One region of the Leclercia sp. S52 genome, then DNA from elsewhere that is predicted to be linked to it. Evidence: predicted binding sites of a transcription regulator. Region 1 holds the regulator's gene; each other region holds the start of a gene.
The links. Region 1 encodes PhoB, which activates phosphate uptake and scavenging genes when phosphate is short. Its sites were predicted from a motif close to CTGTCATAAAACTGNCNNAT; they were not measured.
Positions count from the first base shown of each region.

Region 2: a site for PhoB is predicted at 3,750-3,769, ahead of pstS (phosphate ABC transporter substrate-binding protein PstS). Genes of this name have one in related genera too.
Region 3: a site for PhoB is predicted at 4,004-4,023, ahead of glpT (glycerol-3-phosphate transporter). Genes of this name have one in related genera too.

Region 1 covers NZ_CP152474.1:1,020,614-1,025,696, forward strand. Annotated here, with positions in the region: partial or broken gene sbcC (exonuclease subunit SbcC) at 1-2,040, opposite strand, end outside; partial or broken gene sbcD (exonuclease subunit SbcD) at 2,037-3,243, opposite strand; gene phoB (phosphate response regulator transcription factor PhoB) at 3,438-4,127, shown strand; partial or broken gene phoR (phosphate regulon sensor histidine kinase PhoR) at 4,149-5,083, shown strand, end outside.
Region 2 covers NZ_CP152474.1:4,910,109-4,915,191, reverse strand. Annotated here, with positions in the region: gene pstB (phosphate ABC transporter ATP-binding protein PstB) at 1-597, opposite strand, end outside; gene pstA (phosphate ABC transporter permease PstA) at 645-1,535, opposite strand; partial or broken gene pstC (phosphate ABC transporter permease PstC) at 1,545-2,495, opposite strand; gene pstS (phosphate ABC transporter substrate-binding protein PstS) at 2,622-3,662, opposite strand; gene glmS (glutamine--fructose-6-phosphate transaminase (isomerizing)) at 3,953-5,083, opposite strand, start outside.
Region 3 covers NZ_CP152474.1:3,328,770-3,333,852, forward strand. Annotated here, with positions in the region: gene nrdB (class Ia ribonucleoside-diphosphate reductase subunit beta) at 1-1,129, shown strand, start outside; gene yfaE (class I ribonucleotide reductase maintenance protein YfaE) at 1,129-1,383, shown strand; gene glpQ (glycerophosphodiester phosphodiesterase) at 1,466-2,527, opposite strand; gene glpT (glycerol-3-phosphate transporter) at 2,539-3,891, opposite strand; gene glpA (anaerobic glycerol-3-phosphate dehydrogenase subunit A) at 4,147-5,083, shown strand, end outside.

The DNA.
Region 1 (5,083 bases):
CTGCGCCTGCCAGTGCTGCGACTCTTTTTCACGTTCAGCAAGCCAGGCCTGCTCTGCGCCGTCATCTGGCATCGTCAGCGTCAGTTCCTTGAGGGATGTCTCCATGGCGACGCGCGTGGCTGCCAGCTGCTGGTGATAGCCTTGCTCCTGAGCTTCCTCTTCGTTCAGCTGGTTTTGCAGCGTTAGGCGCTGGCTAAGCTGGTAGAGCTGCTGTTCGTACTGCTCCTGCTGGTTCAGCCAGGGGGCAATATCATCCTGAATATTCAGCGTCACCGTCAGGGAGGCACAAACCTGCTGCCACTCTTCGGTGAGGGACTGGGCGTCCCGGGCCAGCGTTTGCGCTTCGTCTGTTTCGCGCTGCAGTTGGGTGGTGAGGGCATTCACCTGGCCCAGCACCAGCAGACCTTCCTCCTTGAGGGCGGCGACCTCTTTTTCCATCGCGTCCCGGCGGCGCTGGTTCTCCGTGAGCGCTAAGGCCTGGTACTGCGCAATCGCCGGATGTTCGGTAGATCCGCAGAGCAGGCAGGGTTTCCCGGCCTCCAGTTCGGCCCGATAGCTCTCCAGCTTCTTGATCTTCTCTTCCTGCTCACACAAAACTTTCAGATCGAGATAGTGCTGGTTTTTCTCTTTGTACTGCTGGCGGCGCAGCGTCAGCGTGTCGTTGAGTTTTGCCAGCTCGATCTGCGCCTTTTGCACGCTCTCATTATTCTGGCTGAGTCGCTTTTGCAGGGGCTGATAGCGGGCATGCAGGGTGGTCAGACGCTGGCGCGCCGCGCGGGCCTGGGTTTGCAGCGCCATTTCGGCGGCCGCTTGTTCTGCCGTGAGCGTCAGGGTGTTTTCCGGCAGGCCCGCCAGCTTCTGGCGTAATTCCGCGATACGCCGGTGCAGCGTCGCGAGCTGCGTTTTATCCCGATTCAGCTGGGTGAAATGCGCGCGCCAGCCCGCCATCTCCTGACCCCACTGACGGAAGCGGTCGTGGTCGGCCAGCCACGTTGTCAGGGCGGTGAATTCCGTCTGCAATTGATCCTGTACGCGCAGCGCCCCGTTGCGGATCCGCGCGCGCAGCGCCTCGCTGGACTGTAAGCGAGTATTCACATCCAGCATCTGCTGTTCCGTTTGCGCCAGACGGGCGATCTGCTCCTGCTGCCGCTCCCACTGCGGGCGCAGGAGGGCGGCGGGCTGGGCCAGATGCAGCTTTTCCAGCTCGGGGGTAGCGTCGGTCAGGGCCTGCTGCGCCTGCTGCTGCGCGGCCATCGACCGCTGCTGTTCGCGCACCAGTTCATCGTGGCGGGTCAGCCAGTGAAACTCTTTCTGCTGTGCTTCCTGTTGAGCCAGCAGCTGTTGTTCTTCGTCAGTAAGTACCTGCAAACCTTGCTGAAGTTGCTGTTGCTGATCGTCGCTGAGCAACACCACGCCGGCGGCCTGAGCTTCGCGTCTCTCCAGCTCGCTGCGCGCCGCTTTGTGTTTTTCAAATACCATCGCTGAGATCTGACCGTAAATTTCGGTGCCGGTCAGCTCCTCCAGCAGCTCGGCGCGCTCTTTCGGCCGGGCGTTGAGGAAGGCGGCAAATTGCCCCTGGGAGAGCAGCATCGAGCGGGTGAAGCGGTCATAGTCCAGCCCGGTCAGCGAGGCAACAAGCTCCAGTTTATCTTTTACTTTATCCGCGAGGATTTTGCCGTCTTCACATTTGGCCAGCTCCACGCGCGGCACCTGCAGGTTGCCGTCCGGCTGATTGCGCGCCCGGTTCTGGCTCCAGAAGGCGCGATAGGCGACCCCTTTCACCTCAAACTCCACCTCCGCCAGACACTCGGCGGTGTCACGGGTCATCAGATCGTTCTGCGATTGCGATACGGTGTTGAGGCGCGGCGTCTCGTGGTAGAGCGCCAGGCAGATGGCATCCAGCAGGGTGGTTTTCCCGGCGCCGGTCGGGCCGGTGATGGCAAACAGGCCGTTGCTGAGAAAAGGCTCGGCGGTAAAGTCAATTTTCCATTCACCCTTGAGCGAGTTGAGGTTTTTCAGACGCAGGCTGAGAATTTTCATGCGTTATCCTCCTCATTATCAAGAGCATGCAGCGCATGGCTGAACAGCTCGTTTAACCGGGCCCGCTGGGCATCGTCGAGGGTCTCCTGCGCCAGGCGGCGCTCAAACACCTCCTCCACCCGCAGCTCGCTGAGGGTTTCACGCAGGCTGTTGGCGAGGAGCTTCTCGCGCAGCTCGCGGCTGCGCCGCACCAGCAGTACCTCCACCGGCAGATCTTCCGTCAGGTGCTGAATTTTACGCTGCATGTCGTGCAGGTACTCCTCGGTGGCAATTTCGATATCCAGCCAGACGGGGGGCGTCTGCTCCACGCCGCGCCACTGCTCCAGCTGGGCCGCGATGGCTGCCAGATCGCCCTTCAGCACCGCCAGCGGTTGGGTGATGGGCACCTCCAGGGAGTCGACGGCGCTGAGCTTACCCTCGTCAAAACTCACCAGATGCACGCATTTGCTTTTGCCGGTTTCATCAAAGCTGAGGGGGATAGGGGGAGCCGCAGTAGCGAATATGGTCGCAGCCGCCAATCTTCTGTGCGCGGTGGATATGGCCCAGCGCAATGTAGTCGGCCGCCGGAAAATGCTGTGCCGGGAAGGCGTCCAGCGTCCCGATATAGATGTCACGCACCGCGTCACTTTTACTGGCACCGACGGTGGTAAGGTGCCCGGTGGCGATAATCGGCAGGACGCTGTCGCCGCGAAGCTGGCAGGCGGCAGTATACTGATCGGCATAATAGTGGGTGATGGCCTCTAACAGCTGCTGCTGTTTCTCGATCCCCGAGAGGCCCGCCTGGCTTTTCATCACGTCGCGAGGGCGTAAGAACGGGATCGGGCAGAGCACCGCGCCGGGCGTCCCGTCGCGTTTGCGCAGAATTTGCGGCCCGTGACCGGCGCTGGCGACCACGGTGGTGTTAAGAAACGCCAGAATTTCACGGGATTCATTCAGCGTGGCCACGGAATCATGGTTGCCGGCCACAATCACCAGATGGCAACCGGTCTTCTGCAGGTTCACCACAAAACGGTTATACAGCTCTCGCGCATAGCTGGGTGGCGATCCGGTGTCGAAGATGTCCCCGGCCACGAGGATGGCGTCGACTTCATGGGATTGTGCCATCTCAAGCAGCCAGTTGAGGAACGCTTCATGTTCGGCGGCGCGGCTTTTACTGTAGAAGTTCTGTCCCAGATGCCAGTCCGAGGTGTGAAGTATGCGCATAACAGATCCGTGGCAAAAAAAAGTAAGCGGGATTATAAACATTCAGGGGAAGGAAGATAACCGCTACAATCAGGGCGGCCAGAAAACAACGGCTTGCCTTTATTGGTGGGCAGGTTTTTCATAAATCTGTCATAAATCTGACGCATAATGACGCCGTATTACAAACATGTAACCTAAATAAGACAGGGCTAAGTATGGCGAGACGTATTCTGGTCGTAGAAGATGAAGCACCCATTCGTGAAATGGTCTGTTTCGTGCTCGAACAAAATGGCTTTCAACCGGTGGAAGCCGAAGATTACGACAGCGCGGTGAATCAGCTCAACGAACCCTGGCCCGATCTGATCCTGCTCGACTGGATGTTGCCCGGCGGCTCTGGTCTGCAATTCATCAAACATATCAAACGTGAAGCCTTAACCCGCGATATTCCGGTAATGATGTTGACGGCCCGCGGCGAAGAGGAAGATCGCGTTCGCGGTCTGGAGACCGGGGCGGATGACTACATCACCAAACCCTTCTCACCGAAAGAGCTGGTGGCGCGTATCAAGGCGGTGATGCGCCGTATTTCACCGATGGCGGTGGAAGAGGTGATCGAGATGCAGGGTCTGAGCCTGGATCCCACTTCGCACCGCGTGATGACCGGTGAAAATCCCCTCGATATGGGACCGACCGAATTCAAACTGCTGCACTTCTTCATGACCCACCCGGAACGCGTCTACAGCCGCGAGCAGTTGCTCAATAATGTGTGGGGAACTAACGTCTATGTTGAAGACCGGACGGTGGATGTTCACATTCGTCGTCTGCGTAAGGCCCTTGAAACCAGCGGTCACGATCGCATGGTACAGACCGTCCGCGGCACGGGTTATCGTTTCTCAACCCGTTTCTGAACAATGACAGGAGTGTGACGCGTGCTGGAACGGCTGTCATGGAAAAGGCTCTGTTTTGAACTGGTACTTTGCTGTATCCCGGCCCTGATCCTCGGGGCCGTTTTCGGTTATTTACCTTGGTTTTTGCTGGCGGCCGTCACCGGACTGCTGATCTGGCACTTCTGGAATCTGCTCCGCCTCTCATGGTGGCTGTGGGTTGACAGAAGTATGACCCCACCGCCGGGAAGCGGCAGCTGGGAACCTCTGCTGTATGGCCTGCACCAGATGCAGATGCGTAATAAAAAACGCCGACGCGAGCTGGGCAGCCTGATCAAACGCTTTCGCAGCGGCGCCGAATCTCTGCCCGATGCGGTGGTGCTCACCACCGAAGAGGGGGGCGATGTTCTGGTGCAACGGACTGGCGCAACAGCTGCTGGGCCTGCGCTGGCCGGACGATAATGGACAGAATATCCTCAACCTGCTGCGCTACCCCGAGTTCGCGCAGTATCTGAAAAAACGCGATTTCACCCGGCCGCATAATCTGGTGCTGAACAACGGTCGCCATCTGGAGATCCGCGTCATGCCTTACAGCGACAAACAGTGGCTGATGGTGGCGCGCGATGTGACGCAAATGCACCAGCTGGAAGGGGCGCGGCGCAACTTCTTCGCTAACGTCAGCCACGAGTTACGCACCCCGCTGACGGTGTTGCAGGGCTATCTGGAGATGATGCAGGAGCAGACGCTCGAGGGCGCGCCGCGGGAAAAAGCCCTCCAGACCATGCGCGAGCAGACGCAGCGCATGGAAGGGCTGGTGAAGCAGCTGCTGACCCTCTCCCGCATTGAGGCCGCGCCAACCCTGGCGCTCAATGAAACCATCGATGTGCCGATGATGCTGCGGATGTTAGAGCGTGAGGCGCAAACCTTAAGCCAGCAGCAGCACCAGATCACCTTCGAGGTGGATAACAGCCTCAAAGTGC
Region 2 (5,083 bases), 1.0 Mb from region 1:
TAACTCGGTGATCAGCTCTTCGATACGGCCAGTAGAGATCGGATCCAGCGCTGAGCACGGCTCATCCAGCAATAACACTTCCGGGCGAATGGCGATACCACGCGCAATGCACAGACGCTGCTGCTGACCACCGGAGAGAGAGTATCCGCTCTGGTGAAGTTTATCTTTGGTTTCGTTCCATAATGCGGCCTTGGTCAAGGCCCACTGCACGCGCTCGTCCATATCGGCGCGGGAGAGCTTCTCAAACAGGCGCACGCCAAAAGCGATGTTGTCATAGATGGACATCGGGAACGGCGTTGGTTTCTGGAACACCATGCCCACTTTTGCACGCAGCAGGGCGATGTCCTGGGTATTGGTCAGAATGTTGTCGCCGTCCAGCAGGATCTCGCCTTCGGCGCGCTGCTCCGGATAGAGCGAATACATTTTGTTAAAGGTACGCAGCAGCGTGGATTTCCCGCAGCCAGACGGACCGATGAATGCCGTGACCTGGTTTTTGGCGATATCCAGGTTGATGTTTTTCAGGGCATGGAACTTGCCGTAGTAGAAGTTCAGATCACGAACCGCAAGTTTACCCGGGGCAGTATCGACCATACTCATTGACTCATTTCCTCATCCGGCGCCGCAGTGTGCCACGCCGTCAATAATTAACCGTGTTTCTTCTTCGCGAAAATAACGCGCGCCAGAATGTTCAGTAACAGTACGCACAGGGTAATAATCAGTACCCCGGCCCAGGCCAGTGACTGCCATTCGGCAAACGGGCTCATCGCAAATTTAAAGATGGTGACCGGCAGGTTGGCGATCGGCTGCATCATGTCCGTGCTCCAGAACTGGTTGGAGAGCGCGGTAAAGAGCAGCGGTGCGGTTTCACCGGCAATACGGGCCACGGCCAGCAGGACGCCGGTCAGGATCCCGGAGATGGACGCTTTCAGGGTGATGGCAGAGATCATCTTCCACTTCGGCGTGCCCAGCGCGTAGGCCGCTTCACGCAGGCTGTCCGGCACCAGTTTCAGCATGTTCTCGGTGGTACGGATGACGATAGGCACCTGCAGCAGCGCCAGCGCAATCACCCCAGCCCAGCCGGAGAAGTGCTCCATCTGCGCCACCACGATGGTGTAGACGAACAGACCGACCACAATCGACGGGGCGGAGAGCAGAATATCGTTAATGAAGCGGATCACTTCCGCAATCCAGGATTTACGGCCGTACTCCGCCAGATAGATCCCCGCCATGATGCCGAGCGGCGTACCGAACACGGTCGCCCACAGGATCAGCAGGCCGCTGCCCGCCAGGGCGTTTGCCAGACCGCCGCCTGCGGTATTTGGCGGTGGAGTCATCTCGGTGAACAGCGCCAGCGACATGCCGTCGATACCGCGGGTTACCGTGGAGAACAGGATCCAGACCAGCCAGAACAAACCGAATGCCATCGTCGCCATTGAGAGCGTCAACGCGAGGCGGTTCTTCATGCGGCGCTTCGCCTGCATTTTGCGGCGTGATTCCGCCAGCTCCACGGTGTTTTGCATTTCGAGCGTTGCCATTAGCGTGCCCCCCTCATTTTTCGCCAGGCGCATGATCATCACTTTGGAGATCGCCAGAACGATGAAGGTGATAACAAACAGAATTAAGCCCAGCTCCATCAGCGCGGCAACGTGCAGGCCCGATTCCGCTTCGGCGAATTCGTTAGCCAGCGCCGAGGTGATGCTGTTGCCCGGCATGTAGAGCGAGGCGCTGTCGAGCTGGTAGGTGTTACCGATGATAAAAGTCACGGCCATGGTTTCACCCAGCGCGCGGCCCAGACCCAGCATGACGCCGCCAATCACCCCATTTTTGGTGAACGGCAGGACGATACGCCAGATAACTTCCCAGGTGGTGCAGCCGATGCCGTAGGCCGACTCTTTCATCATCACCGGGGTCTGTTCGAAGACATCGCGCATTACCGCTGCGATGTACGGAATAATCATGATGGCGAGGATAACGCCCGCGGCCAGGATCCCGATACCGAATGCCGGACCGGAGAAGAGAGCGCCCACAAACGGGATAGCGGAGAGGACGTTGCCTACCGGCTCCTGGAAGTACGTCGCGAACAGCGGCGCAAAGATAAACAGGCCCCACATGCCGTAAACGATACTGGGAATTGCCGCCAGCAGCTCAATGGCGATACCCAGCGGACGCTTCAGCCAGTTCGGTGCCAGTTCCGTCAGAAACAGGGCGATACCGAAGCTCACCGGCACGGCAATCAGCAGGGCGATAAACGAGGTCACCAGCGTGCCGTAGATCGGCACCAGCGCACCGTAGATATCGTTCGGGGCATCCCACTCTTTGGTCCACAGGAAGGAGAAACCAAATTTCTGGATGCTCGGCCAGGAGGAGAAAATCAGAGACACGATGATGCCGCCCAGCAGCAATAGCACAATCAGCGCAGCCAGTTTTACCAGCGCGCTGAAAATCATGTCACCTTTTTTACCCGGAGGGTTAAATGCAGGCTTGGTTGCAGCCATAAATTACTCTTCTGTTGAACGCGTTTACGAAATCGCCGGATGGCGCTGGCGCTTATCCGGCCTACAGTCGGAACCGTAGGGCGGGTAAGCGCCAGCGCCACCCGCCATTTTCGTCAGAATGCTAAATTAATACAATGCCTTACCGCTGCTGTCTTTCACGTTGGTTTTCCATGCAGCACGAATCTGCTCAACCACGCTGTCCGGCAGGCTGGCGTAATCCAGGTCGTTAGCCTGTTTGTTGCCGTTTTTGTATGCCCAGTCGAAGAACTTCAGCACTTCAGTACCCTGCTCAGGTTTCTTCTGCTCTTTGTGCACCAGGATGAAGGTGGTGGAGGTAATTGGCCACGCGCCTTCGCCTTTCTGGTTAGTCAGATCCTGAGCGAAAGATTTGCTCCAGTCAGCGCCTTTGGCGGCGTTGGCAAAGTTCTCTTCGGTCGGGCTTACTGGTTTGCCATCAGCAGAAACCAGCTTGGTGTACGCCAGGTTGTTCTGTTTAGCGTAAGCGTATTCTACGTAGCCGATTGAGCCAGGCAGACGCTGTACGAACGCGGCGATACCGTCGTTACCTTTACCGCCCAGACCGGTTGGCCAGTTCACGGTAGAGCCGGAACCCACTTTGGATTTCCACTCTTCGTTCACTTTCGCCAGGTAGCTGGTGAAGACGAAGGAGGTACCGGAACCGTCAGCACGACGAACCACAGCGATGTTCTGCGCAGGCAGCTTAACGCCCGGGTTCAGTTTGGTGATGGCTTCGTCATCCCATTTTTTGATTTTGCCGAGGTAGATATCGCCCAGGGTTTTGCCGTCAAGTACCAGCTCGCCGGACTTCAGGCCAGGGATATTCACCGCCAGCACAACACCACCGATAACGGTCGGGAACTGGAACAGGCCTTCCTGCGTCAGTTTCTCATCCGACAGCGGAGCGTCAGATGCACCGAAATCAACGGTATTCGCGGTAATTTGTTTAACGCCACCGGAGGAGCCGATACCCTGGTAGTTCACCTTGTTACCAGTTTCTTTCTGGTAGGTATCAGCCCATTTGGCATACACCGGCGCAGGGAAGGTTGCACCAGCGCCAGTCAGGCTTGCCTCTGCAAATACAGAGAACGCGCTCATCGATAAGGTCGCGGCGACAACAGTTGCGACAGTGGTACGCATAACTTTCATAATGTCTCCTGCAAGATTTTCGTAAATCGTTGTTTAGTGGCTACGATGAGCAAAATAGGACAAAGAAGTGACAGATAAATGTACGAATTATGACAGTTTTATGACAGCGAGAATTTCGCTTTAGGAAAGTTAAAATAGATATTAAATATCAGCAGGTTAAATATGATTATGACGCTAAGATTTCAGAAAAATTTTCTTTCTGTGACACTGAAAAAGTTAGCTGAAGATGACAGTTTGTCATTAAAAAACGCGGATAAAAAAGCTCCACCCGAAGGTGGAGCCTGAAGGGATTACTCTACGGTAACGGACTTCGCCAGGTTACGCGGCTGGTCAACGTCGGTGCCTTTGATCAGCGCGACGTGATACGCCAGCAGCTGCAGCGGTACGGTATAGAAGATCGGCGCAATCACCTCTTCCACATGCGGCATCTCGATGATGTGCATGTTGTCGCTGCTGACGAAACCGGCATCTTTATCGGCGAAGACAAACAGAACGCCGCCACGGGCGCGGACTTCTTCGATGTTGGATTTCAGTTTTTCCAGCAGTTCGTTGTTAGGTGCCACCACGATAACCGGCATATCCGCGTCAATCAGCGCCAGCGGGCCGTGTTTCAGCTCGCCTGCGGCGTAGGCTTCCGCGTGGATGTAGGAGATCTCTTTCAGCTTCAGGGCACCTTCCAGCGCGATCGGGTACTGATCGCCACGACCGAGGAACAGGGCGTGATGCTTGTCGGAGAAGGATTCCGCCAGCGCTTCAATGCGTTTGTCCTGAGAGAGCATCTGCTCAATACGGCTCGGCAGCGCCTGCAGGCCGTGTACGATGTCACGCTCAACAGAGGCATCCTGGCCTTTCAGACGGGCCAGTTTCGCCACCAGCATCAGCAGAACCGTCAGCTGGGTGGTGAACGCTTTGGTGGAGGCCACACCGATTTCAGTGCCGGCTTTGGTCATCAGCGCCAGATCGGATTCACGTACCAGAGAGGAGCCCGGCACGTTACAGATCGCCAGCGAACCAAGGTAACCCAGCTCTTTGGACAGACGCAGCGCCGCCAGGGTGTCGGCGGTTTCACCGGACTGCGACAGGGTGATCATCAGGCTGTTACGGCGTACGGCCGATTTGCGATAGCGGAATTCAGAGGCGATTTCCACGTCGCACGGCACGCCAGCCAGGGCTTCAAACCAGTAGCGGGAGACCATACCGGAGTTGTAAGAGGTACCGCAGGCCACGATCTGAATATGCTCGACGTTAGCCAGCATCTCGTTGGCGTTAGCACCCAGCTCGCTCAGATCCACCTCACCGTGGCTGATACGCCCGGTCAGGGTGTTTTTGATGGCGTTTGGCTGCTCGTAGATCTCTTTCTGCATGTAGTGACGGTAAGCACCTTTGTCACCCGCGTCGTACTGCAGGTTGGATTCGATATC
Region 3 (5,083 bases), 2.3 Mb from region 1:
GGCATACACCACCTTTTCACAGACGAAAAACGACCAGCTCAAAGAGCCGATGTTCTTCGGCCAGCCGGTCAACGTGGCACGCTACGATCAGCAAAAATATGACATCTTCGAAAAGCTGATTGAAAAGCAACTCTCCTTCTTCTGGCGTCCGGAAGAAGTTGACGTTTCCCGCGACCGCATCGACTTTCAGGCTCTGCCGGATCATGAAAAGCACATCTTCCTCAGCAACCTGAAGTACCAGACGCTGCTGGACTCTATCCAGGGTCGTAGCCCGAACGTGGCGCTGCTGCCGCTGATCTCCATTCCGGAGCTAGAAACCTGGGTCGAGACATGGGCGTTCTCTGAGACGATCCACTCCCGCTCTTACACCCATATCATTCGTAACATCGTCAACGATCCGGCGATTGTGTTCGATGATATCGTCACCAACGATCAGATCCTGAAGCGCGCGCAGGGCATTGCCCACTTCTACGACGATCTGATCGAGATGACCAGCTACTGGCATCTGCTGGGTGAAGGCACCCACAGCGTGAACGGCAAAACCGTCACCGTGAACCTGCGTGAGCTGAAGAAGAAGCTCTACCTGTGCCTGATGAGCGTCAACGCCCTGGAAGCGATCCGCTTCTACGTCAGCTTTGCCTGCTCCTTCGCCTTCGCAGAACGCGAGCTGATGGAAGGCAACGCCAAAATCATCCGTCTGATCGCCCGTGATGAAGCGCTGCACCTGACCGGCACCCAGCATATGCTGAACCTGCTGCGCAGCGGCGTGGACGATCCGGAGATGGCTGAGATTGCTGAAGAGTGCAAGCAGGAGAGCTATGACCTGTTTGTCCAGGCGGCACAGCAGGAGAAAGAGTGGGCAGAATACCTGTTCCAGGGCGGCTCGATGATCGGCCTGAACAAAGATATTCTCTGCCAGTACGTGGAGTACATCACCAACATCCGCATGCAGGCGGTTGGCCTGGATCTGCCGTTCCAGACCCGCTCCAACCCGATCCCGTGGATCAACACCTGGCTGGTGTCCGATAACGTGCAGGTTGCGCCGCAGGAAGTGGAAGTGAGCTCCTACCTGGTCGGTCAGATTGACGCCGAAGTCAACACCGACGATCTGAGCGACTTCCAGCTCTGATGAGCCGCGTGACGCTTCGTCTTACTGGCACAGAACTCCTGTGCCAGGAAGAACACCCTTCCCTGCTCATCGCGCTCGAATCCCACCAGATTGAAGTTGAATACCAGTGCCGTGAAGGCTACTGCGGTTCCTGCCGCTGTCGTCTGGTGACCGGCCAGGTTGACTGGATCACCGAACCGCTGGCCTTCATCAACGAAGGGGAAATTTTGCCCTGCTGCTGTCGGGCAAATGGTGATATAGAGATCGAGATGTGATTGTGCCGGGTGGCGCTTCGCTTACCGGCCTACAAAACCGCAGTCCGTAGGCCGGGTAAGGCGCAGCCGCCACCCGGCAATTTCAGCGTTTATCCTTCAAAAAGCTCACCGCTTTATCCGGGAAATCGGTAAACAACCCGTCCACGCCCGCCTGGTTGTACAACACCTCATAAAGCTGATTCACATCCGTCGCATATTCCGGCAGCTGGTCCGCACGCACCGTATAAGGATGGACCTGCATCTTGCTGGCATGCGCCTCTTTCACCATCGCCGTCAGCTTCACGTGGCCCGGCGTGGAGCCCTCCGCCACCAGCATGTGGTAATCCGGCCCGATGCCGTCGGCATACTGTGCAATCTGCTTCATCGCACCCGGCTTAAACATCCAGTCGTAGCTGTAGTTCACCCACTTGCCGTCCGGCTGCTTCTCCTGGGTTTCATTCCAGTCTGTCAAGGCAATCAGCTGCACCAGATTGAGATCCATCCCCATCTTCGGCTCCAGCTCGGTTTTGATGCGCTTCAGCTCAGCGGCGTCAAAACACTGCAGATAAACCTTGTCCTTCTTGCTGGTGTAGCCGTACTGCTTCAGCACCTCCAGCGTCTTCGCGGCAATGTCTTTCCCTTCCTGGTGGTGGAACCACGGCGCTTTGATTTCCGGGTAGATACCGATATTTTTACCGGTTGAGTGGTTCAGCCCCTGAACAAACTCAATCTCTTCCTGGAAGGTATGGATCCGGAAGTCAGATTTGCCCATCGGGAAACGTCCCGGATAGACCTGCACCTTCTTGCCGTTTTCAATCTCGAAGCCTTCGGTAAACTTCAGGGAGCGGATCTCCGCCAGGGTAAAATCAATGGCGTAGAAACGGCCATCTTTGCGGGCGCGGTCCGGGAAACGCTCCGCCACGTCCGTCACGCGGTCAAGATAATGGTCATGCAGGACCACCAGCTGGTCGTCCCTGGTCATTACCAGATCCTGCTCCAGGTAATCGGCACCCTGCGCATAGGCCATCGCTTTCGCCGGCAGCGTATGCTCCGGCAGATAGCCGCTCGCGCCGCGATGGGCGATGACGATTTTATCGGCCGCCAGCGCGGAACCGGTCATCAGGCCTGCCAGCAGCAGGCCGGTTGTTAAGGCAGATAATTTCATGGCAATGCTCCTTATTGACGACGTGCGAGCACTTCCGCGTGGTGACGTTTCTCACCAATCATCACAACAATCAGCAGCAGTACCGCCAGCACGCTACCGCCGATCATCACCATAAAGCCGCCGTCCCAGCCGAAGAAGTCAACGGTATAGCCCACGATGGCGCTTGCCGCGACCGAACCGCCCAGGTAGCCGAACAGACCGGTAAAGCCTGCCGCCGTGCCTGCCGCTTTCTTCGGTGCCAGTTCCAGCGCATGCAGACCGATCAGCATAACCGGACCATAAATCAGGAAGCCGATGACGATCATGCAGGCCATATCCACGCCCGGGTTGCCCGGCGGGTTGAGCCAGTACACCACGGTCGCGATGGTCACCAGGGTCATAAAGAAGACGCCCGTCGCACCGCGGTTACCTTTAAACACCTTGTCCGACATCCAGCCGCAAATCAGGGTGCCCGGGATCCCGGCGTATTCATACAGGAAGTAGGCCCAGGAAGATTTATCCAGCGCGAAGTGCTTCACCTCTTTCAGGTAAGTCGGGGACCAGTCAAGAATGCCGTAGCGCAGCAGATACACGAACACGTTGGCCACCGCGATGTACCACAGCAGTTTGTTGGGCAGCACGTACTTCATGAAGATCTGCTTTGCCGTCAATTCTTCTTCGTGCTTCTCACTGTAATCATCCGGATAGTCGTTTTTGTACTCTTCAATCGGCGGCAGGCCGCAGGATTGCGGTGTGTCACGCATCAGGGCGAAGGCAATAATCGCCACCACAATGGCACCAAAGGCAGGCATATAGAGCGCCGCATGCCAGTCGTTGAACCAGGCCATCCCCAGCAGGAACAGCAGAGGCGGAATACCGCCGCCCACGTTATGCGCGCAGTTCCACACCGACACGATACCGCCACGCTCTTTCTGCGACCACCAGTGCACCATGGTACGTCCGCACGGCGGCCATCCCATTCCCTGGAACCAGCCGCAGAGGAACAGCAGCACGAACATGACGGCAATGCTGGAGGTTGCCCAGGGTACAAAGCCCATAAACAGCATGACCGCTGCCGCCAGGATCAGACCGGCCGGCAGGAACACGCGCGGATTCGAGCGATCGGAGACTGAACCCATAATGAATTTGGAAAAACCGTAGGCGATGGAGATCCCCGACAGCGCGAACCCCAGATCGCCACGCGAAAAGCCCTGCTCCACCAGATACGGCATGGCGAGCGCGAAGTTTTTACGCACAAGGTAGTACGCCGCGTACCCGAAGAAGATCCCCAGGAAAATTTGCCAACGCAGACGGCGGTATAGCGGATCAATTTCTGCCTCTGGCAGACGCGCCCGATGCGGCGCAGGTTTGAAGATACTGAGCATGACAGCCTCCGTGGCCAGGTATTGAATTTACAGGGGTTTAACTGCCCCCTACTCCAGAGAGGCCGCGATGTTAAGAAATCACAGTGATTGTTACTGTGAATCAACGCACAGATTGTTACAGAAATATGACAGAATGCGCAAAAAAGCGCATGAAATCACGTTTCACTTTCGAATTTCGCTCGTTTGTGTTCGAAATCAAACAAACCACAGTTTTTATATGGCTAAATGATAAAAAACGAACACAGAGGGATGACAATGGCAATTCACGATCCTCGTTACAGCGATGTGATAATCATTGGCGGTGGCGCGACCGGTGCCGGCATCGCACGCGATTGCGCCCTGCGGGGATTAAGCGTCACGCTTCTGGAGCGCCATGACATCGCGACAGGCGCTACCGGCCGCAATCATGGATTGCTTCACAGTGGCGCCCGCTACGCCGTAACTGACGGCGAATCCGCGCGCGAATGTATCGCCGAAAATCAGATCCTGCGACGTATTGCCCGCCACTGCATTGAACCGACCGACGGTCTGTTTATTACGCTTCCCGAAGACGATCTCGCCTTTCAGTCAACCTTTATTACCGCCTGCCGTGCGGCGGGGATTCAGGCCGAGGCTATCGACCCGGCCCTCGCACGTCGCATTGAGCCCTCCGTCAACCCGGCCCTGACGGGCGCGGTAAAAGTGCCTGACGGTACGGTTGATCCTTTTCGCCTGACGGCCGCCAACATGCTGGACGCTCGCGAGCATGGGGCGCGCATTCTGACCGGACATGAGGTAACCGGACTCATCCGCGAGGGCCATCGCATCTGCGGCGTGCGGGTGTTTGACACGCAATACAATGAACACAGCGAGCTGTTTGCCTCCGTCGTCGTCAATGCCGCAGGGATCTGGGGACAGCGCATTGCGGAATACGCCGATCTGTCGCTTCGCATGTTCCCGGCGAAAGGCTCCCTGCTGATCCTCGACCACCGCATTAATAACCACGTGATCAACCGCTGCCGCAAACCGTCCGATGCCGATATTCTCGTCCCCGGCGATACCATTTCGTTAATCGGTACAACCTCAACGCAGGTGGACTACAGCCAGATTGATTACAACCGCGTGACCGCCGAAGAGGTGGATATCCTGCTGCGCGAAGGGGAAAAACTGGCCCCGGTGATGGCACAGACCCGGATCCTGCGCGCCTATGCGG